3 regions of the Ruegeria sp. HKCCD4884 genome follow, and region 3 is predicted to be linked to each of the others. Evidence: riboswitches for the same ligand, from Rfam matches in the RefSeq annotation. Region 3 holds a riboswitch; each other region holds the start of a gene.

Region 1 (7,781 bases), on a different contig from region 3:
TTGCCCAAAGTGGCATCGTGGTAAAGATCGAACAGATGTGGTGCGACCGTCCCGGACAGATGGGCGAAGGATGCCATGTGATCAAGCGTCGCCGCGATTTCAGCCGCGCCCCGGAAACCATGCCGCTGCATCCCTGCGATCCAGTTGGGATTTGCGGCGCGGGCGTGAACGACACGGCTGATCTCTTCCGGCAGGGTTCGGGCGCGGGGGTTTTCGGGGTTTGTGTTGTCCAGATGGTAAAGCTGCACGCTACCTCCGGTGATTTTCTTGGCTGCCGCAAATCCGGCCTCATGCGTAGCGTAGTCATTGGCCAGCAGCAGATCGGTCTCGGTCAGATCCTGCAGGTGAACAAAGCTGTCAGCATCGGCCACGCGCTGGGTGATACCGTCTTTGTCCTGTGCGATGTGTTCGCCTTCCAGCGCGAAAGAACTGGCTTCCAGCCAAGCCTCACCCGCCTGGGCGCGCGCTTCGTCGGTGTAGACTTCGGACAATTGGGTCATGTTGACGCCATAACTCCCGGGCGCCGGGCCGTAGACGCGGGCCGTAGGGGCCAAGCCTGCATAGGGGTTCCAGTCCGGTGCTTCGTCACGCGCAGACAGAGCACGAACGGCTTGGCCGTATAGCGCCGAAAGGGTCGGGAACACATCCCGGAACAAGCCCGACACGCGCAGAGTGACGTCCAGACGCGGGCGGCTGAGATCGGTAATCGGCAGGACTTCGACGCCCGACACCCGTTCGGAACCCTTGTCCCAAACGGGTTTGACGCCCAGTAGATGCAGCGCCATGGCAAATTCTTCACCCGCGGTGCGCATGGTGGCCGAGCCCCACAGGTCTACAATCAGCCCCCTGGGGTAATCGCCTTCTTCCTGCAGATGGCGGCGTACCAGTTCTTCAGCCAGTTTGACGCCCTGCGCATAGGCTGCGCGGGTTGGGACCGAGCGTGGGTCGGTTGTATAAAGGTTTCGCCCGGTCGGCAGCACGTCCGACCGCCCACGATACGGGGAGCCGGATGGGCCAGCCTCGATCCGTTTGCCCGCGAGCGCGTCGATCAGAGCACTTCGTTCGGCATGGGCCGAAGCCGTTGGGTCGAAATTGCCTGTCACTTCGGGCACGCGACCAAAGATATGTAGCCCGTCGCCGAATTGGCTTTCCTTGATGTCACAGACAAAGCGGTCGATCCGGGTGATCGCCTCGGCTGTGCAGGTGGCTTGATCGAGGCCAAGATCGTTTTCCAGCCCGATGGCCTGCGCTTCGTCACGGATATCTTCTTGCAAACGGTCGCGGCGCTTGGGGTCTAACCCGTCTGCGTTCGAGAACTCATCCAGCAGCGACTCCAACCGCACCATCCGGTCTGGCGTTCCGCTTTCCTTCATCGGCGGTGGGATGTGGCCCAGCGTGACGGCCCCGATCCGACGCTTGGCCTGCGCGGCTTCTCCGGGGTCGTTGACGATAAAGGGGTAGATCACTGGCAGGTCGCGGATCAGCGCTTCGGGCCAGCAATCGGCAGACAGGGCCACAGATTTACCCGGCAACCATTCCAGAGTGCCATGCGCACCGATATGGATCAGCGCATCCGCTCCCAGACCTTTGCGCAACCACAGATAAAAGGCGACATAGCTGTGACGCGGCGTGCGCGACAGGTCGTGATAATCGTCATCGCGCAGTTCCGGTGTTCCGCGTTCGGGTTGCAGCGCGACCAGAGCTTGGCCACGGCGCAGAGCTGTGAAGTGGAACGCGCCTCCTGCAAAGGCGGGGTCGTCTTCGCATTTGCCCCAAACCGTTTGAAGATCGGTTCGCAACTGCTCGGGCAGATCGGTCAGCGCTTGCAAGTACTCGTCCAGCGGCCAAGAAATGCGGGCGTCCAACAGTGTTTCAGCAATCGGTTCTGCTGACGCGGTGTCATAGCCTTCGTTCTGGAGATCGGACAGCATCGCCTCGGCAGATGCCAGCGCGTCCAGGCCCACCGCATGGGCCATCTGCCAGTCTTTGCCGGGATAGGTCGACAGCACCAACGCCGGGATCTGATCCGCCTTCGGTTTGTCGTTCAGGCGCAGCCAGCCTGATACCCGGTCGATAATGGCTTCGATCCGTTCGGCCTCGGCCCGGTGGGCAAAGCGGGAGTATTCCAGATGAGGATCGCGTTTACCCGGTTCCTTGAATGAAGCGATGCCCGCCGAAATCCGCCCGTCTACCTCGGGCAAGACAACATGCATGGCAAGGTCGGCAGGTGAGAGACCGCGTTCCGCCTCAGCCCAGGCTTTGCGGCGCGAGGTGGCCAGAGCGACCTGAAACACTGGCACATTGGCGGTATCCAGCGGAGACGTGCCCGACGCGCCTTTGCCCGAAAAGGACGTGGCGTTGATAATGGCAGCGGGGGTCAACGTCCTAAGCGTCTCGCGCAACCAATCGGCAGCAGTTGGCGCTTTGAGAGAAGGCGCGAACAGGCCCACTGCCGCAAATCCGCGCGCACGCAAACTGCGGATCAGAGCTGCGACTGGGGCGGTGTCGGCCGACGTCAGATATGCGCGGTAAAACGTGACGACGATACGTTTTGCGTCGCCTTCGAACGCGGTATCCGTTGGGATTACACCACGATCCGGGCACCATGCGCCGCATTCAGGCAGGGTCTTTGCGCCCATCACCGGCCCGGCATAAAGCCCTGCTGCCAAGGCCATCTGGGCCAATGCGGCTTGTGCTGCGACCTCGCCACCGGTGTCGCACAGATGGGCCAAACGGCGCAGCGTTGAAACGGGCAGGGTAGAGTAGTCATCCAGCCGCGTATCTTCGCGCCCATCCGCGGGCAGAACGGCAAGCGCGATACCCTTGGCCTGCGCCAGCGCCAGAACCTGTTGCAAGCCGTAGGACCAGTAAGGCACGCCGCCGATCAGGCGGATCAGAATGCCCTTGGCGCCGTCCAACGTCTGCTCGACATAGGTGTCGACGGACAGAGGGTGTTTGAGGGCGGTCAAATTGGCCAGTCGAAGCGTTGGCATTCGACCCTCGGTTCCGCCGCCACGATGCCAGCCCGCCGCGAAAGCGCCGAGGTCGCTGTCCGAGAAGGACAAAACAACCAGATCCGCCGGGCTTTGGCCCAGATCGGTTGGGGTCTCGGTTTCCTCGAGCCCGTGGCTTTCGCGGAAGACGACGTGCATGGTTTACTCGGCAGCCTCGGTGACGCCCGCGAGGATCGCGTGGATCTCGGCCTCTTTGATGTCGTCATGCTCGGCGATAACAACCAGACGCGAACGGCGCTCTTCCTCTGGTCCCCATGGGCGGTCATATTGGTGACGGACGCGTGCGCCCACAGCCTGAACCAGCAGGCGCATGGGTTTGCCCTGTACTGCCGCATAACCTTTGACCCGCAGGATGTTCAGCTCGGTCGCCAGACGTTCGATCTTGGCGACCAGATCGGCTGGATCGGATTGTTCCGGCAACTCGACGATGATGCTTTCGAAATCGTCATGTTCATGATCGTGGTGACCGTCGTGGTGCGACGGACGCGCATCCATGTCGTCTTCGGCAGCCGCTTCCAGGCCAAGTACAACGCGGACATCCACAACGCCCTCGGCAACTTCGACAACAGGCAGGGGGCGCGGTGCTTCGGCGGCGATCACTTCTTTGGCCTTGGCCACACCTTCGGGCCCTGCAAGATCAGGCTTGGTCAACAGGATGATGTCGGCGCACGAGATCTGATCCTCAAACACCTCGGACAGGGGCGTTTCGTGATCGATCGAGTCGTCGGCGAGGCGCTGGGCATCGACAGCTTCGACATTCGGGGCAAAGCGACCGGCGGCGACGGCCTCGGCATCGGCCAGAGCGATCACGCCATCGACAGTGATCTTTGAGCGGATATCCGGCCAGTCGAACGCTTTCAGCAGCGGCTTGGGCAGGGCGAGGCCAGAGGTTTCGATCAGGATGTGCTCGGGGCGCGGCTCCAGCGCCATCAGGGCTTCGATGGTTGGGATGAAGTCGTCGGCCACGGTGCAGCAGATACAACCGTTTGCCAGCTCCATGATGTTTTCCGCAGGGCAATCCGGGATGGCGCAGGATTTCAGGATATCGCCATCCACGCCCACATCGCCAAACTCGTTGACGACAACAGCCAGACGTTTGCCCTGCGGGTTCTGCATCAGGTGTTTGACCAGCGTTGTTTTGCCCGAGCCCAGAAAGCCGGTGATCACGGTGACGGGAAGTTTTTCGAGATTCGACATGTCAGGCTCCAATCGGGGGAATGCGCGAAGCGCAGTTTTTGCGGAAATGTTCAGGGCGCTCGCGCCATTTCACCAGGCCATCTTCGGTGGCCAGATACTTGGTTGCGCCGTCGACGATTACATCGACATGGTCCACTTCGTTCAGGTTTTCGTAAACGAAGGTCCAGCGATCGGGACCGCCGCGCAACACGATAGAACAGCCCTGATCGCAGTTCGAAAGGCATTCGACAGGTTTCAGGGTGATGCCTTCGGGCAGCTCTGCTTGTTCCAATGCCTGGTGCAGCAATGTACCGGGGCGTTGCGCATCGTCTTCGATGGGCAGCCCGCGGCGGCAGGTCGTGCAGACCAGCAGTTCGACCGGTGTGGTCTCAGTCATGTCTCTCATCCCCCCAAATCCTCTTCGCGGGGGACGGGGTTTCAAGCGGGCCACGTGTTGCAACATGGACCCGATACCGGAACACCCCGCCCGGTTTCAACTTCGGGTGCTGGCAGGTCTCCCGGCTTGCGGATGTCAGAGGCCCGGTACGTCAGGGTCCTCTGTCGGATGTCCCGCCTTCCCGGCCTAGGCCAGTGGCATTGGGCACCCTCTCCGGTCACGGTCGCGGGGGCGGCTGCGTTTGGCGGAAGATCCGTTGACGCATTCCCTTTTCATCGGCTCTTGCCGACACCAACGAATGGGTCATGCGGCACCGCTGGCCCGCTTGTCAAGCGCGTTGCGCGTAACATCAGGAGGCGGGTGTGAAAAGCGACCTGTGGTTGTCGTTGGGCGGCATGATTGGTCAGATAAATCCGTGATCGCATGACAGGTACAAGCCAGCAGGGAGAGGCGACATATGAAAGTAGGATTCATCGGGTTGGGAAACGTTGGCGGCAAGCTTTCGGGATCCTTGCTGCGGAACGGTATTGATCTGACGGTGCATGATCTGAACGCGGATCTGGTGGCCGCGTTTGTCGCCCTTGGCGCAAAGGCAGCCGAAGGCCCGGCACAGTTGATGCGCGATTGCGATGCGGTCATCACCTGCTTGCCATCGCCTGCGGCGTCAGATGCGGTCATGCAAAAGATGCTGCCCGAAGTGGGCCCCGGCAAAATCTGGATGGAGATGTCGACAACCGATGAGGCCGAGGTCAAGCGTTTGGGGGCCGAGGTGATCGAACGCGGAGGCGCGGCAGTGGACTGCCCGGTTTCGGGCGGGTGCCATCGGGCGGCCACCGGCAATATCTCGATCTTCGCGGGATGTGACCGTGCGACTTTTGAGCGGATTCTGCCGTTTCTGACCACCATGGGACGGCGTGTTTTGCACACGGGTGAATTGGGCTCTGCCTCGGTTTTGAAGGTGCTGACCAACTATCTGGCCACAGCCAACCTGATCACCTGCGCCGAAGCGCTGGTCACGGCAAAGGCGGCGGGCATGGATCTCAACACGACATATGAGGCGATAAAAATCTCGTCCGGTACGTCCTTTGTGCATGAAACGGAAAGTCAGGTCATACTGAATGGTTCGCGCGACATCTCCTTCACTATGGACTTGGTGAAAAAGGACATTGGTCTGTTTCAAGAGGTAGCGGACCGCGCCGGGGTGCCTCTGGAAATGAATCCGGTCATGATCAAGATTTTTGAAGATGGCATTGCCCGGTATGGCGATCGCGAGCTGTCGCCGAATATCATCAAACGTCTGGAAGAGGCGACTGGTTTGGACATCACAGCCCCCGGTTTCCCGCCGGAGATGGAAGATGATGAACCGGAAGAGCCGGGGTATGAGGTTGTCCCGCAAGGCCGGGGTTTGGCGTAGAGGTTCAGCCTAATCTTTCCAACGACATGTCATCGGCAATTGGGGTGGGGCAGTCCAGAAATCCGGCCCCGATTGCCGCGCTAGTACATAACGTTGATCATCACCAACGAAACGACAAGGAACAGCGCGGTCATGATGCCGCCTGAACGGACAAAATCCATGACCTTGTACCCCGCCGGACCCATGATCAGTGCATTGACCTGATGGGTCGGGATGATGAAGCTGTTCGAAGTGGAAATGGCAACGGTCAGCGCAAAGACTGCAGGGTTGCCTCCGGCAGCCACTGCAATGGACACAGCCAGCGGTACGAGCAGAACGGTGGCGCCAACATTCGACATGACCAATGAAAACGCCGTTGCCAGAACAGCGATGCCCGCTTGAAGCGACCAAAGCGGCCAACCGTCAAGAATGACCATGATCTGCTGCGCGATCCATGCGGCCGTGCCGGTGTTCTGCACGGCCTGTCCCAAAGGTATGAGGCAGGCAAGCAGGAAAACAGTGTTCCATCCAACGGCACGGTAAGCCTCATCCACGCTGAGAACACGGCTCAGCATCATGCCAGCTGCGCCGGTGAGTAGACAAAGAGAAAGGCGTACGTCGGTGAACAGGATCAGGCATATTGAAATAGCAAAAAAAGCAAGCGCCCACCCGACTTTCTGAGGTCTCAATTCCTCCTGTGGGAAATCGCTTGTGACCACAACGAAATCCGGATCGCGGGTGATCCGCATCAGATTGTCCCACCGCGTGTGTGCGACCAGCATGTCACCAGCATGAAACTTTTCCAGCCCGATCTGAGTGGACTGATGATCATCGGTCTCTACGTGGCTGAGCGTTTCTTCCCCTCTGTGAATAGCCAGAAGCGACATACCGTATGTCTTGCGGAACAAAAGCTCGCGCGGGCATTTGCCGATCAATTTACTGTCGGGGGTAACGACAACTTCGGCGACACCGGCGTTGGTGGGTGCGAACTCCTCAACAAAAACATCCAGATCGGGAAGAACTGTTAAGCCGAATTTCTTCGCAAAAACCTCTACCTCGCCACGCCGTCCAACAATCGCCAGCCGACAAGGGGCTGCGATTTCAGCGGTCAGAACCTGAACCATTGACGTTTTGCCGCGATAGAAGGTTGAAATGATGTACAGGTGGTTCTCATGGTTGATATCGGCCAGGATCTGCCCGACCAGCGGGCTGTCTGCAGGCACAACAACTTCGAACACATCTGCCTTTAGCCCATACACCCGCTGCAAATACTCTTGTGTGCCCTGACCGGTGCCCGTGTTGTCTGCCCCTTCCTGCACAGGAAGAACCCAGCGTCCCAGCAGCAGAAAGTACCCGATGCCTGTCAGGATCAGTACCGCCCCGATCGGTGTTACCGAGAACAGCCCGAACGGCTGCATTTTCTGATTATCCGGCAAGCCGTCATTGGCCGTTTGGATCAGGTCGTTGAGCAAGATCAGCGGTGAGGACCCCACCATCGTCATCGTCCCCCCCAGGATCGCACAGAACCCCATCGGCATAAGCAGTCGCGACAGCGGTATTCCGGATCTCGTGGATATCCGGCTGACAACTGGCAGGAACAAGGCGGCGGCGCCGACGTTTTGCATGAAGGAAGAAATGACGCCAACAGTTCCCGAGATGATCGGCAGCACGCGGCTTTCCGATTTGCCGCCGTACTTCAGAATAACGGCCGCAACCTTGTTCATGATGCCGGTTTTGTCCAAGCCAGCACCAACGATCATGACCGCAATGATCGAAATGACCGCGTTTGACGCAAACCCAT
Region 2 (7,781 bases), on a different contig from region 3:
TCGTCGAATGCGGGTATCATGGCCTAAAATTCGATTGCTCAGGCAAATGTACCGACAGCCCAACTCAGCGCGGAATGACCCCGCGCCGGGCGGTCGTGAAATCCTATCCGGTGGTGGATCGGTACAGGTATCTTTGGATTTGGATGGGTGATCCTGCCCTTGCGGATCCGGACAAGATTTTTCCGATTGAGAATTTCGATGACCCAAGCTGGGGCAAAACCGATGGTGGTGTGATGGATATCGACTGCCATTACCTGTGGGTCTGCGACAATCTACTGGATCCCAGCCATGTGGCCTGGGTCCATGTCACGTCTTTTGCGGGCGCGGGCACGGATGAAGAACCGCTGGATGTTGAGAAAACCGATCGTGGTGTGATCGTGTCACGCTGGATCGAAAACAAACCGCCTTCACCGTATTACGCAAATCTGGTCGCGTTCGAGGGCGACTGTGATCGGCTGCAGCACTACGAGATGTGCCTGCCTGCAATCGCGCTGAACAAATCTGTTTACACGCCCGTTGGAACCGGCGGCTATGGCAAACCCCCGGTCGACAAGACCTATGTCAATATCTCGTACAATTTCATGACGCCGATTGACGAAGACCGCACCCGCTATTTCTGGTTCCAGCATCGCAATACGGATCCCGACAATGCTGAAGTTTCAAAGTTCATGAATGACGGCGCGCGTATGGCCTTTCTTGAGGACAAAGAGGTGTTGGAGGAGGTGCATCTTGGCATGAAGCACGCCAAGACACCTCATATCGATCTTGGCTTGGACAAGGGGGCCAAACTGTTCCGCAAGGCGCTGGACACTGCCATTGAAGCTGAGACGGCATCCGCCGAACTTGCAGTTCAGGCCTGAGCTCTGGTCTAACGATCCACTTCAAATGATCGGAAACGTGGCCGGAAATAGGGCAGATCGGCAGGATCTTGGTGCAATGTATTAGCCAGCTGAAACTGGTGTCTTGCAGGTCAAAACCCAGCCGAAACCAGTTTTCCATTTCTCAGCTCAAGCGTGTCCGGCGCCAATGCCTGGCGGAAGGATGGGGCATGGCTTACCAGCAAAATGGCCTGTGGCAGGTCCTTTAGGATCTCCAGCAGACGGGCCTCGTTCTTGGTGTCGAGCGCATTGGTTGGTTCGTCCAATAACAGCGCTTGCGGCTCCATCGCCAGCACGGTGGCAAGGGTCACAAGCCGTTTTTCACCCCCGGACAATTTATGCGTGATGCGGTCTCGCAGGTGCATCAAGTCCAGATCGGACAGCACCTTGTCAACGATGGCAAGCGCTTCGGCCTTGCTGCGGCCCAGATTGAGCGGTCCAAACGCGATGTCTTCTGCAACGGTGGGGCAAAATAGTTGGTCGTCGGGGTCTTGAAACACCAGCCCGATCTCGCGGCGTACCTCGTGGAAATCTGCTTTGGCCCGTCGGTCCTTGCCAAGGGCAATCACGCGTCCTGCGGTCGGTTTCTGCAATCCAAGGGCAATGCGAAACAGCGTGGATTTTCCCGCGCCATTGGGCCCTGCTATTGACAGGCGTTGCCCCGGATCAAGTGAAAGCGATGCCCCGTCCAGCACGGATGCCTGCCCGGGATAGGCGAAATGGATATCTTCGAGTTTAAGGATCGTCATAGGAAATCCAGGCAAAGAAGACCAAGGCAGATCGAACCCAAGGTCACAGCAAACATGCAATCCCGCCGGGTCAGGTAGAAATCCTGCAGCAAAAGAAGACGCCCAGAAAAACCTCGGCACTTCATAGCGCCCAGTATGCGTTCTGACCGTTCGATGGCACGCACCAGCATCATGCCCACCAGATAGCCAAAGCTGCGATACGTGTGCCAGTTGGTGCCGGGGCGGAAGCCACGAACTTTCATGGCGCCGCGAAGGCGCAGATATTCTTCGCGCAAGACTTCGATATATCTGATGGTGAACATCAACAAATGCACAAGAGCATCTGGGCAGCGTAGTTTGTGCAAAGCATGACCCAGAGTGACGGGTTCCAACGTGCCGACCAGAACCATCAGGGTCAGGACCACGGCGTTGGCTGTCAGAGCGATCTCAATGGCTTTCCACAGTCCCTGCCAACTGGCCGGATACCCAAACAGGGTGAACATCGCGTCACCGGGCATGGAAAAGGGCAAAAGTATCAACATGAAGATGATAAAGCTGTCCATCATGGCCATGCGTTTAAGTGTGCGGCGCACGGGTAGGCGAGACATCAATAGCAAGCCGATAGAGATTGCCAGAGCCACAATCAACGCGGGGATGCTGGATAGCGAAACCGTAACAACAGCAAAAAAGCACGTCATCACGATCCGCATCCTAGGGTCCAACTCTCCGATCACCCCGAAGGGTGCGCTGGCATCAGCTTCGGCCAGCGTCTTTGCCTGGGGTTCCAGAGCGTGAGCCATCAGGCGGCCATTTTCCGGCGTGCAGCGACAAAAAAGCCGATACCGAACAGACCGATGATGTAGCCGATCCCACCAAGAACGGTCTGCAAGTCGTTGTGTTCGCGATAGGCTGCAATCTCACGACGCAGAGGGCGGGTTTCGTCTCGCACCGCTTGGGCAATGGCCGCGCGCTCCTCGTCGGTTAATGACGCGACAGTCGTCGCGGTGTCGTTTGCGTTTTCAACCTGCGTAACAGGTTTTACAAGCTCCGCATCCACGCCCAAAATCTCAGCCACTTCCTCGGCGGGCATGGTGACCTCGGCAAGATGACCGGCGCCCAGATCTGCTTTGAACGTGTGCGCGACAGGTTCGGTGGGGGTGTAGAGGAAGAAACCATCGGTATCTGTGACTGTTCGCCCCAGTTCAGCGCCATCGGGGCCGTAAACAACAACTTCTTGGTTTTCAGCCATGTCGCCGTTGGAAAAGCCCAATTCCCCTTCAATCGCGTCGCCTGCAGGAAAGACCCCGGCGATAACTTTATGGGCCAGCGCAGGAAGCGGGGTAAGCCATATCGCAACAACAAAAATTAGCTGTCTCATACGGGGGCACCCCTCAGAAAGAGTTCAGGCTTGACCTTGCGGGCCAATAGAATAGCAAAACCGGTAAGTACCGCTTCGATTGCCATGACGGGAATGTGTGCAAAAAAGACCAGTTTCGCGGCTGGTAGGAATTCGTCACCAGACAGAGCCAGAGAGACAGCGACAAGGGCCGTCGTGGCTGCAATCGAAAACGCTCCTCCGATGCCGCCCCAAACAGCGCCCTGCACCGGAGAGCCGCGTGCGATCAATCGGCCAAAGATCATCCATGTCAGCACCGCCGGAAGTGCGATGTTGACCGTGTTAATCCCAAGCACAGTCAAACCGCCAAAACCAAAAAACACGGCTTGAAGCAGCAAGCCAACAAACAGCGCAGGAAAAGCGGCCCAGCCAAGCAAAAGCCCAGCCAGACCGTTCATTATCAAATGCACAGAGGACGGGCCGATCGGCACATGGATCAGCGAGGCTACAAAAAAGCTGGCCGACAGGACGCCCGCGGTGGGAATGCGGTCGAGGTCCAGCGATTTCAGCCCTATGGCAATGCCGCCAGCCGCTGCGATTGCGCCGCCGATCACAACTGGGTTCGAGAGGGCTCCGTCCACGATGTGCATAGGGGTTACTCCAGATCCCAGGCGCGGATCCAGATCACAGCATCCTGGCTCAGTTCTTTGCCTTCATATTCGGTTTTTGGGCCCGAACCCAAAGCAGCAAAACCCCAGTAACCCGCTTTCGGTACACCAAAGGTGAAATAGCCGTTCTCATCTGAAATCGCGACCAATGCGCCGCCCGGCAGTGGGGATGCTGTGGCGTCTTTGGCACCGTTTCCCGCCAGATCGGGCTCGGCTGCCATGTATTCGATTTCGATCTCAGCACCGGCAACCGGTTCGCCTTCGCTCAGTACACGGCCGGTGAAGGTGGAACCTGCAATGACGTTATAGGGCTTGTTCAACGGCAGAATTTCGGTCGCCAGACCTTGCGGTTGATCCCAGTCGGTGGGCAGTTCATTGCGGTTCAGGTAAGCCTTAGTGATCTGCTGGATATAGATATCCTCGGATTCTTCGTAGTAAGGCGCAGGTACCGTCACCAGCACATAGTCGCCGGAACGTTTCACCGGGACCGAACCGAGAAAGGCTTTGGCGCTGTTCTCGGGGCCTTCGAATGTGGTTTCTTCCAATGTACCCAACAGATCGGTCTTTTCGCCGTTGTGGATCACATAGAATTCTTCTGGCTTTTCCAGGGTCATCACGTGCCCGGCTTCAAACGGATGCCAGAAGACCAACTTGACCGGAACGTCGCCCGGACGCTCGATCATGGTATCCTCGGTGTATTCCAGCAAGAAATGAGCCTGAGCCAGCGCGGGCAGCGCCGCAGTAGCGGCCGCGGCCAACAAAAAGTGTTTCACAAATACGTCCTTCTCACGTCGCGCCTTCCCCGGCACGCATTGGTTTTTGACATAGGGGAATGCGAAACTATCTGCCCCAACAGGCAAACAGATCCGGCGCACACCCCGTCGCCGATGATGAGCACCCTTTCCGAGGGCGCATGTTCGGCAGGTCTCCTGACTTGCGGGTCTTAACGCTAAACTGGCCTTCCCGGGTGTGACCCAGTGGCGTAATCAGTCTCGCTCGCCGCTTACAGTTGCGGGGGCAGTTGCAGAATTGGCCAAGAATGTGCCGCACTGCATTCCCTATTGCCTCCGGGTGACTCCCCGGAACCGAACATGGCGCGTTGATGACAGAAAAACTTGATCATGGTCAACTCCCGATTGCGGCATTGGGAGGGTCATCTGCGAATTCCAGAGGTGTTCCGCTTTAAACTCATCGGCTGCGGTGATGTCTAAGTGTTGGTGTTGTGACCTGTTCGTTGATTGGGAGTGATTGTCCGTCGCGGGGTGCTGGAATTAATTTTTTGATTGCCGAAACCGGTTTCGGAGCAGTTAAATGAAAGAATGATGGCGAATCCCGAATTGCAACAGCGACAAATCCGGTCCCAGCGCGCCGCGTCCGGTGGGCGGGTGAAGCTTGACGAATTGGCACATCACCTTGGCCTTTCGAAAAGCACCGTGTCGCGTGCATTGAACGGGTATTCCGACATTTCAGAATCAACGCGAAAGCGTGTTGAGGTGACGGCGCGCAAGATGGGGTATCGCCCGCTCAGCCATGCTCAGGCTATTCGAACAGGGCGCGTGCGTGCCATTGCCATGGTCATCAACAGTGAAGAACCGGACCGGCACAATCCGTTTTTTCAGGACTTTCTGGCAGGGGCTTGTGAAGCTGCAAGTGCGTCTGACTGGACGATGACAATTTCGACCGCGAAGTCGAAGCAGGACATGTTAAATGTTTTGGGCCGTTTGGTCGAAGAACGAAAGGCCGATGGATTTATCCTGCCGCGTACCGAAGTAGATGACGCGCGAGTTGGGTACCTCAGCGACCTGCAGGTGCCTTTCATCCTTTATGGTCGGACAGGATATGGTCGAACCGGCTATCAGGACGATACGTCGTGGTTTGATATTTCCGGTGAAAAAGCCATGAGCGGCGCGGTCGAACGTCTGGTCCGTTTTGGTCACAGCCGTATCGGGTTTGTCGGCAGTGATCCAAAGTTCAACTACAGCCACCTGCGTCGGGATGGCTATGTCGACGGGCTTAGGGCTGCAGGATTGCCAGTCGATCCCGAATTGATCCGCGAAGGGGCCCGCACCCGCGAAGAAGGGGCCGCTGAAGCGCGCGCTGTATTGCGTCTTCCTGTCCCGCCTACCGCGATAGTATTTGCGACAGACCAAGCGGCACTGGGAAGCTACTCTGTTTGCGCAGAATTTGGCCTTGAGATCGGGCGCGATGTCTCGGTTCTTGGATATGACGGGGTCCCGGAATGCCAATACGCCAGCCCCGGGCTGACGACGTTCAGCGTCGACTCCAAACGGGCAGGCGAACGCCTTGCAACGATGCTTATACGTCAGACCCGCGGGGAAGAACCCGCAACTTTGCGCGAGCTTAGCCAGGCGGTGCTGATCGAACGCGACTCTGACGGGCCGCCACTGCTGACGTCGAACGAGTTGGCGAAAAAAATCAAACAATCCATGGAAGACAATCGGGGAGGAAACCGACCATGAAACTTACACCAAAAGCAGCTAGGCTGATGCTCGGCTCTTCGTTGGCACTGGCGCTGACGGCCATGTCGGTACAGGCGGACACGATCCGTTTCTGGACGACCGAAGAGCAGCCCGAGCGTCTGGCGAAACAGCAGGAAATGGCTGACCAGTTCAAAGCTGAGACCGGTACAACCGTTGAGGTGATCCCTGTCACAGAAACGGATTTGGGCACCCGCGCAACCGCAGCCTTTGCCGCAGGTGACTTGCCAGATGTGGTCTACCACCCGTTGCAGTACGCCCTGCCGTGGGCCGAAGCGGGCATTCTGGACACCGAAGCTGCGACCGAAGTGATCGAAGAACTGGGCGCTGATACTTTCGCTCCGGGTGCCTTGGGCATGGCAGCGTTCAATGGTGAAACCGCCTCGGTTCCGGTGGATGGCTGGACGCAAATGGTTGTCTATCGCAAGGACCTGTTCGAAGAGGCCGGCTTGGAGGCGCCTGACAGTTTTGCAGATATTCAGGCCGCACTTGAGGCGTTGCATAACCCGCCAGAAATGTATGGTTTTGTTTCGGCCACCAAAGTTGACGAGAACTTCATGAGCCAGGTGCTGGAGCATGTTTTCCTGGCAAACGGTGTCAGCCCTGTTGGCCCCGATGGGTTCCAGCCGCTTGATGAGGCCAAGACCACCGAAGTTCTGGATTTCTACAAGGCTATTTCCAAAGCTTCGCCTCCGGGTGAGCTGTTCTGGAAGCAATCGCGCGAGCTGTATTTTGATGGTAAAGCCGCCATGATCATATGGTCGCCATTTATTCTGGACGAATTGGCTGGTCTGCGCGACAGCGCCCCGCCGACCATCAACGACGACCCGACCTCGCGCGATCTGGCCAGCAAGACTGGTATCGTTACCAAACTGTCCGGCCCGTCGAACCCCGATGGCGCGGCCTGGGGTGATGTGCGGTATTTCGGTATCACCAACGATGCAGACACCGACGCGGCGATGGAATTCGTAAAGTTTGCCATGGATGACGGCTATACCCAGACGCTGGCTATTGCGCCTGAGGGTAAGTTCCCCGTGCGCCGTGGTAATGCAGACAATCCGACCGCGTTCTCTGAAGCCTGGGCGGAACTGCCCGTCGGTGTCGATCGCAAGGCCCCTCTGGGCGAGCTGTATGAACAGGCAATGATCGACGAGATTGTTGGTGGTCTGGACGTGGCGCAGCGCTGGGGCGTAGCCGAAGGTCAATTGGCGCTGGCGTCGAAAATGATCAACTCTCAGGCCATCAATCGTGTTGTACGTCAGTACATTGATGACGAGATCGACGCAGCCGCAGCGGTTGCAGCCATGAACGAAGAGCTGGCGAAGGTTCAGTAATCTAGTGGCAACTGCAGCGGCGTGCGCGCCGCTGCACCCAACCCTTCGAGGTACCCCATGACTTCGGCCACCCCACCGACCGGAACCGGGGCGTTAGCCAAACGCGAGGCGCGTCTGGCCTGGACGCTGCTGGCTCCGACCGTGATCAGTGTATCGCTTGTGGTGATCTTGCCTTTGCTGGCAATCTTCTGGATCAGCTTCAAGCCGTTTACCCTGTCCGATCTCCGCCCACCCGCACCGGTTGTGCGTGAAAGCCTGCGCGGATCGGGCGACGATCTGCGGATTGAATACCGTCTGCGCAACTCCAGTCAGGAGATCGCAATCGACGGTGTCACCCTT
Region 3 (7,781 bases):
AAAGCAGACCATTCAAAGTGAAGCAAAACCCTTCGACGCAGGTGTCCTCCGAAAAAAACCGTGGGCATGTGCGTATTCTGGCAACAACCGACCTGCATATGAACCTGACAGGTTTTGACTATTACACGGATACTCCTGACCCGACGCTAGGATTGACGCGCACCGCCAGCCTGATCCGCAAAGCCCGCCAAGAAGCAGGGGATGCTTTGGTTCTGTTGGTGGACAATGGGGATGCAATTCAGGGCACGCCGTTGGGCGAGTGGGCGGCCCAGAACGACGTGCCGCATCCGGTCATGCAAGCCTTTGCGGCGCTGGAGTACGACGCCATAGGTCTCGGCAACCATGATTTTGGTTTTGGGCTGACGGTATTGGACAATATCATCTCGCAAGCCCCTTGCCCTGTCCTGTGCAGCAACCTGCATCGATCGGGTAGCCTGCAAGCATGGCAGGGATTTGCGATATTGGACCGCACCGTGCCATTGGGTGGCAAAGATATGCCCCTTCGCATCGGCTTGATATCCGTTCTTCCGCCTCAAACCACCCGCTGGGAAGAGCATCACCTGAACGGAGAGGTCACAGCCGAAGACATTCTGTCCTCGGCACGCGACCTGTCAAAACGACTGCGCGCTGAAGAATGTGACCTTATCGTTGCTCTGGCGCATTCTGGCCTGGGCCAAACAGAGCCGGTGGAAGGGATGGAGAATGCCATAATTCCCTTGGCCGCCATCGACGGAATCGACGCCATTGTCGCCGGGCATACGCATCTGACCTTTCCGAGTCGCACCGATACCAACGCCCAATATCTCGATCACGCAAACGGGCTGGTGCATGAAACCCCGGTTGTCATGGCCGGGTCGGCTGGATCTTATCTTGGTGTCATTGATCTTGTAGTTTCTCCGCGACCGAATGCCGGGTTCAGCATTGAAGAATGTCGCGTGGACCTGCGCCCGGTTTGCGCGAGCGGAATCGCGGTCGAGGAAGACCAGGATATGGTGCGTCTGTTCGCTGACGCCCATCGTCAGACACGCAGCGCGGTTGCCAAACCCGTCGCGCGCGTATCAGAATCCATGCACAGCTATTTCAGTTTTTGCGCACCGGATCGCGGCTTGGCTTTGGTCGCTGCGGCACAGGCTGCCGCTTTGCGCTCTTTCCTGCACGGTTCCGCTTTGGAAGAGTTACCTCTTTTGTCAGCCGTGGCGCCTGGGAAAAGCGGTGGGCGCGCTGGCCCACGGCATTTTACAGATGTCCCAGCGGAGGAAATATGCCTGCGTCACGTTGCAGACCTGTATCCGTTTCCCAATGAACTGCGCGCATTACAGATCAACGGTGCCGACGTGCTGGATTGGCTGGAAATGTCGGCAAGCGTGCTCAACCAGCTGTCGCATGATACAGAAGCGGACTTAGTAAACCCCGAACGTGCTGGTTACAATTTCGACGTCATCTTCGGCCTGTCCTATCAAATCGATCCATCGCAACCTGCACGCTTCGACAATGACGGTCGGTTGGTCGACCCTGACAACAGGCGAATTCGCAATCTGACATTCGGTGGCCAACCTGTTCAACCTGCGCAAAGATTCGTCCTGGCCAGCAACAATTACCGCGCCAGCGGAGGCGGACATTTTCCTGCCGCCTCTGCGGCCCAACGCATCAACCTACCACCGCTCGACATCAAGGAACTGACGCGGGATTACCTGTCTCGTCGCCTTCCGCCCGATCCCGTAGCGCGACACCCATATCCGTTTACACTGACAGCTCGAGCGGGTGTAAATGCCTTGCTTCGAACAGGTCCGGGTGCCCTTGAACACATGGATGAGTTGGTCATGTTCAACGCTCAACTGCTAAGTCCCGATGACGCCGGATTCGAGCGTATCCGCCTAACATTCTGACGGGTTGTCTTTTGCCCTAGCCTTCCCTATATCCAGAGTCGAGAGGTTGGCGCGGGCGAGCGCCTCGCCAACCTGGTCAGGTCCGGAAGGAAGCAGCCACAACGAGCCCCGCTTGGGTCGATGTCCAACCTCTCACTTTCTCCACACATGCCTAATGGGTGATACGCGGTCTCGTCCCTAAGCTTGTTCAAATGTCGACAAAGCGTGGCCAAAGGGCCGCGTTACGACGAGCAAAAGCCCCAATATGCCCAACTTCAGATAACCCAAATTCAGCAGGTTTCAGCAGATGTCGTTTGACCTTGGGGCCATAGAGATCGGCAAGCCGCCATACCGCCTCGGGTGGGACCATCTGGTCATCTTCAAAAGTAAACAGATCCACCGGTTTTTCAGTTTCTGTCCAACGCGCATCAGGCAACCCGGCTCCGATCTCGGGCATGTAACTCGAAGGAGCGGTGCACCATTTACGCCATTGCCAGTAGACCGATGCCGGCAAATCCGCACCAAAACCGATTGCATTTCCGGGTAAATACCCAAGCGCTTTGACCAGCAATGGGGCGTGCCCATACCAGAACACCCCGGCCAATCCACGGTAGGGCCATGGGTGATCGTTCAGGGTCACAAGCCCAGAACACACACAAATCATCCGGTCGATTTTGTCGATATCGGGCTGTACGGGTCCCAGCATGGCACCTACAGAATGACCAATCGTCCATTGTTGTGCACCGGGAAAACGCCTGCGCATTTCCGCCCGCGCCGCCGGCATATCGATCAAGGCCCAATCGGCCATTGTCGCACGTGCATCCTTCATGCGGCCGGTCAAAGAGTGCCCGAAGTCCCGGTAATCATAGGTTAGGCACGCCATGCCGCGCTCAGCGGCCAGCCAACGTGCGAAGTGGCGATAATAGTCGCGTGGCACGCCTGTGGCACTGTTCAGCACAACCACTGTGCCGGGTTCCGACAACGGTCGGTACAAGCGCGCTGAAAGGGTTGATGACCCGGACGGAAAGAGGAACTCTTCGGTTAAAACCGTCTGTTCTGTATCCAACATGATCCCTGACCCTGCGCCGAAGACAAAGTTTCTTACTTCAATAATTGAAACTCTACGCGGGAAGTTTTTACCCATCCAGCATGACCAAACGTCGGGGCCAAAGATCCGCTTGACTCGGAACCGGATCAGACGCTAGCGATTGTGTGATGGTTCCTGTCCCCCACAAGGGGTCGGGATGAAAAGGGAACACGGTGCGGTTCCGTCTGGTCATCCGGACGCTAACCAATGCCGCGACTGCCCCCGCAACTGTAAGCGGTGAGCAATGCCGAAACGCCACTGGCCCCGAGGGCTGGGAAGGTCGGCAAAGCCATGACCCGCAAGTCAGGAGACCTGCCATCGAAACTGAAACCGAAACTCGGGCGGGGTGTCCGGGCAGGTCCTGACTGCACTTCGCTGTCCCACCTGACCCGATCCTTCTGTCCACCACGCGCGGAGGGCGCAGGATGATCTGGAAGACAAAGACGCATGAATACAGCGCAACGGTATGTCAGCGGACGGGTAAAACCTGCCCCGCCCTGGCGCGGCTGGCGCGCTCGATCTCCGAGGCCATGACACAAGCTTCGGCGGCCACAGGCGACGCATTCGAGTTCGACGGCAGTAGTGAGCTTTCACATTGCGCGGAAGGGTGTCAGGCAATTTTCCAGGCACAATCAGACAGTGTTCGCGTGTTTTGTGACACGCAGCCCAACGCAGCAATTGAGGACCTGAACCTCTATGCTGATCTGATTTTTGGAAACACGTTCCGCACTCTGCCATCTGGCATCATTGCAAACCCACCATGCGCGATGATCGAGGTTGCAACGCTACGGCCCCGGAAAACCGTACACGCACCCGAACAGCTTTCGGCCTGAGGTCACACCACCTGCGCCGGGGAAACCCGGGCCGCCCAAGCCAGCTGCGCGTCTGTTTCCACAGCACAGGGGCGCAGCGACCGCAGACGCTCCAGCGCCTTGTCAGCCCGTTCGCCGCACTCGACCATCAGACGCAGGACAACCATCCCCGACCTGCCACAGCCGCCCCGACAATGCACCAGCACTCGGCCTCCTCCAGCCAGGGCATGCCGGGCGGCGGCGCTAACTTCTGGCCACGCCTCTTCAACGGCCGCCGTTGGTGCGCCAAAGTCTTCGATCGGCAGATGCACCCACCGGCTGGCGCGGCTTTGAATATCGCTGCCAAAATCCTGCGCCCCGTGCTGAAGCATCTCGACATCCGTTGTCATTGAAATGACAATCCCCGGCTTCCACGCGGCAATCGTATCCAGATCCGTCTCATAGTCCCCGCCATGTCCGGGTATAGACGTCAGGGCCAGCGTTCCTCCTGCGACTTGCAGGGCATAGATAACCAGCTGCGACATGAACGTGTGTCCTCCACCAGGAACTCTTTACAAAAATGAGTCTTAAATTTTGTTGGAACAGCTTAGTGCGAATCCGGTCGGAATCTAAATCAAAAATCATCGCGCCTCGCAGTGGACGCGGAAGGCAGCGGCCACTACGCTGAGCCGAAGCACCGAATCCGACCGAGAAAACATGACCGACACGCCCAGCCCCGCCTATCAGGTTCTCGCCCGCAAATATCGCCCGGAAACCTTTGCCGATCTGGTGGGTCAGGACGCCATGGTGCGCACCCTGAAAAACGCATTCGAAGCGGACCGGATTGCGCAGGCTTTCATCATGACCGGCATTCGCGGCACCGGCAAAACCACCACCGCGCGGATCATCGCCAAGGGTATGAACTGCATCGGCCCCGACGGCAATGGCGGCCCGACGACCGAGCCTTGCGGGCAATGCGAACATTGCGTGGCGATCATGGAAGGCCGCCATGTCGATGTGATGGAGATGGACGCCGCCAGCCGAACCGGTGTGAATGACATTCGCGAAATAATCGACAGTGTCCGCTATCGCGCCGCCAGCGCGCGTTACAAGATCTACATCATCGACGAGGTCCACATGCTCTCGACCAGCGCTTTCAACGCGCTGCTCAAGACGCTCGAGGAACCGCCTGAACATGTGAAGTTTATCTTCGCAACAACCGAAATCCGCAAAGTGCCGGTCACGGTTCTGTCCCGCTGTCAGCGCTTTGATCTGCGCCGGATCGAGCCCGAAGATATGATCGGGCTTCTGCAAAAGATCGCAACCGCCGAAGATGCCCAAATCGCCGATGACGCGCTGGCGCTGATCACACGTGCCGCGGAAGGATCGGCACGGGATGCAACCTCGCTGCTGGATCAGGCGATTTCGCACGGGGCGGGTGAAACCACTGCCGAGCAGGTCCGCGCAATGCTGGGCCTTGCGGACCGTGGCCGCGTTCTGGACCTGATGGACATGATCCTGCGGGGCGACGCAGCGGGTGCGCTGACGGAACTCAGCGGGCAATACGCTGAGGGCGCAGACCCTCTGGCCGTCTTACGCGATCTGGCCGAAATCACACATTGGGTGTCCGTCGTTAAAATTACGCCCGACGCTGCCGAAGATCCAACTGTTTCGCCTGACGAACGGAGCCGTGGCCAGCACATGGCCGAGGCGCTGCCGATGCGTGTCCTGACTCGGATGTGGCAGATGTTGCTGAAAGCGCTCGAAGAAGTCTCGGCCGCGCCCAATGCCATGATGGCCGCTGAGATGGCCGTTATCCGCCTGACCCATGTTGCTGATCTGCCCAGCCCTGAAGAACTGATCAAACGGCTGCAGGACACTCCAACGCCTCCAACTGGTGGGCCGAATGGCGGAGTATCAGCCCCCCGGCAGGGTGCAATGCCAGCGCGGGCCAGCGCGGCTCCGGCACCTTCCTACGTTTCGACCCCCCGCGGCCCAAGCGGCGCGCCAGTTGCTGCATTGGCTCAGGATGTGCAGACGGCTCTCGCCCGGTTCCCGACTTTTGATCACGTGGTCGAACTGATCCGCGCCAACCGCGACGTAAAACTGCTGGTCGAAGTGGAAAACGGCGTGCGACTTGTGTCTTATCAGCCCGGTCGGATCGAGTTCACCCCAGCCACGCAGGCACCGACAGACCTTGCGCCCAGGCTGGGTTCGGCCCTGCAACGCTGGACCGGAAACCGGTGGGCTGTCTCGATCGTCTCGAACGGGGATGCGCCGACAATTGCTGAAATTCGGGACAAGGCCGAACTGGCTTTGAAAGCCGAAGCCGAACAACACCCGCTGGTTCAGGCTGTACTGGCTCAATTTCCCAAGGCCAGGATCACAAAGATCGAGACACCGGAACAGCGCGCCGCCCAAGTCGAGACCGAGGCGCTGCCCGAAGTCGAGGATGAGTGGGACCCGTTCGAAGAGGATTGAGCCGGTGACGCGTCTATTGAGGTTACCGTGATCACCCGGTTCCAAAATCTAAGTCTCGGCAAAGCCCGTGCGGCAAACCCAATCCTTGCCTTCACATAACGCGCAACCTGCCACTGCGCGACAAAGGGAGGCGCGTTTCCAAAGACCTCACCGTCAAACGCGGGAACCCTTGTGCCACGCGGCTGCGGCCCGTATTTAGAACCCAAGCAGAGATACAGGAGAATACTATGCTGAAAGGACTCGGCGGGCTTGGCGGTCTGGGTGACATGGCCAAGATGATGAAATCCGCGCAGGACCTGCAAACCAAGATGACCGAAATGCAGGAAGAGCTGAACAACATGATGGTTGTCGGTGAATCCGGGGCTGGACTGGTCAAGGCGACTGCAACCGCCAAAGGCGAACTGAAAGGTCTGGATATTGATCCGTCGATCTTCAACGGTGACGACAAGGAAGTGGTCGAAGACCTGATCCTGGCGGCTATAAAAGATGCACAAACCAAAGCCGCTGAACGTTCGCAGGAAGAAATGGCCAAACTGACCGAAAGCATGGGCTTGCCCGCAGACATCAAGCTGCCGTTCTGAGCTTCATCTTTTTAAAAATACTCCCGCCGGAGGCTCCCTCCGGCGCAAGACAGGACAGGCCATGAGTTCGAACAGCGATATCGAAAACCTGATCGACCTTATGGCCAAACTGCCCGGCCTCGGCCCGCGTTCGGCCCGTCGCGCTGTGCTGCACCTGATCCGAAAACGCGCTTTGCTGCTGACACCCTTGTCTGATGCCATGCAGCAAGTCGCCGTGACCGCCCGCGAATGCCTGAACTGCGGGAACGTGGGCACCACCGATATCTGTGACATCTGCAATTCCGAAGACCGCGCAACCGGACAGTTGTGCGTGGTCGAAGACGTGGCCGACCTCTGGGCGATGGAGCGCGCGGGCGTCTTCAAAGGCCGCTATCACGTTCTGGGTGGCACGCTGTCGGCGCTGGACGGGGTTGGCCCGGACGAGTTGCGCATTCCCCGCCTCAAAGACCGAGTGATGGCCGAAGGGATTACCGAGATCATCCTTGCCCTAAATGCCACCGTAGATGGCCAGACCACCGCGCATTACATTGCTGATCAGTTGGAAGGACAGGTTCGCCTGACCTCACTGGCGCAGGGCGTGCCGATTGGCGGAGAATTGGATTATCTGGATGACGGTACGATCACCGCCGCGCTAAGGGCGCGAAAGGAAATATAGCGGGCCGTATTGGACCAGGGCGACAACTGCATTGTCGCCCCAACGCTTATCAAAGCATGCTCGCAGGCTTCAGGTGTAAGCACCAGACGAGTAGGTCAGCTCATACGAGTGGCTGTAGAGTTCGAATACGATACCAAACGGGTCTTCAACATAGACCATGCGGTAAGGCTTTTCTCCGGGGTAATAGTGCCGGATCGGCATGCGCTGTTTTCCACCAGCCTGCACAATCTTCTCGACCAGACCTTCGACATCGGGGTCCTGAATGCAAAAGTGAAACGTTCCATTTCTGCGGAAATCGATGTTGTTTTCGGGCGCGTAATT

The links. A riboswitch is a leader RNA that binds a small molecule or an ion and turns the genes downstream of it on or off. The one in region 3 is predicted to bind cobalamin.
Region 1: linked by a shared signal. The riboswitch ahead of GS636_RS04500 (DUF1636 domain-containing protein) and the one ahead of GS636_RS15610 (hypothetical protein) in region 3 are both predicted to bind cobalamin.
Region 2: linked by a shared signal. The riboswitch ahead of GS636_RS18025 (DUF4198 domain-containing protein) and the one ahead of GS636_RS15610 (hypothetical protein) in region 3 are both predicted to bind cobalamin.

What each region holds. Positions count from the first base shown of each region.
Region 1 is NZ_WVRJ01000002.1:417,472-425,252, reverse strand. Features, by position in the region: gene cobN (cobaltochelatase subunit CobN) at 1-3,152, opposite strand, end outside; gene cobW (cobalamin biosynthesis protein CobW) at 3,156-4,211, opposite strand; gene GS636_RS04500 (DUF1636 domain-containing protein) at 4,213-4,587, opposite strand; cobalamin riboswitch at 4,681-4,898, opposite strand; gene GS636_RS04495 (NAD(P)-dependent oxidoreductase) at 5,045-6,001, shown strand; gene GS636_RS04490 (SLC13 family permease) at 6,082-7,781, opposite strand, start outside.
Region 2 is NZ_WVRJ01000014.1:6,792-14,572, forward strand. Features, by position in the region: gene GS636_RS18000 (aromatic ring-hydroxylating dioxygenase subunit alpha) at 1-860, shown strand, start outside; gene GS636_RS18005 (energy-coupling factor ABC transporter ATP-binding protein) at 971-1,627, opposite strand; gene cbiQ (cobalt ECF transporter T component CbiQ) at 1,624-2,406, opposite strand; gene GS636_RS18015 (cobalt ABC transporter permease) at 2,406-2,984, opposite strand; gene cbiM (cobalt transporter CbiM) at 2,981-3,592, opposite strand; gene GS636_RS18025 (DUF4198 domain-containing protein) at 3,598-4,383, opposite strand; cobalamin riboswitch at 4,512-4,715, opposite strand; gene GS636_RS18030 (LacI family DNA-binding transcriptional regulator) at 4,933-6,090, shown strand; gene GS636_RS18035 (ABC transporter substrate-binding protein) at 6,087-7,442, shown strand; gene GS636_RS18040 (carbohydrate ABC transporter permease) at 7,500-7,781, shown strand, end outside.
Region 3 is NZ_WVRJ01000010.1:125,673-133,453, reverse strand. Features, by position in the region: gene GS636_RS15625 (bifunctional 2',3'-cyclic-nucleotide 2'-phosphodiesterase/3'-nucleotidase) at 18-1,886, shown strand; RNA gene ffs (signal recognition particle sRNA small type) at 1,926-2,024, shown strand; gene GS636_RS15615 (hypothetical protein) at 2,074-2,934, opposite strand; cobalamin riboswitch at 3,065-3,287, shown strand; gene GS636_RS15610 (hypothetical protein) at 3,378-3,785, shown strand; gene GS636_RS15605 (dual specificity protein phosphatase family protein) at 3,788-4,288, opposite strand; gene GS636_RS15600 (DNA polymerase III subunit gamma/tau) at 4,461-6,224, shown strand; gene GS636_RS15595 (YbaB/EbfC family nucleoid-associated protein) at 6,452-6,805, shown strand; gene recR (recombination mediator RecR) at 6,867-7,460, shown strand; gene GS636_RS15585 (lactoylglutathione lyase family protein) at 7,530-7,781, opposite strand, start outside.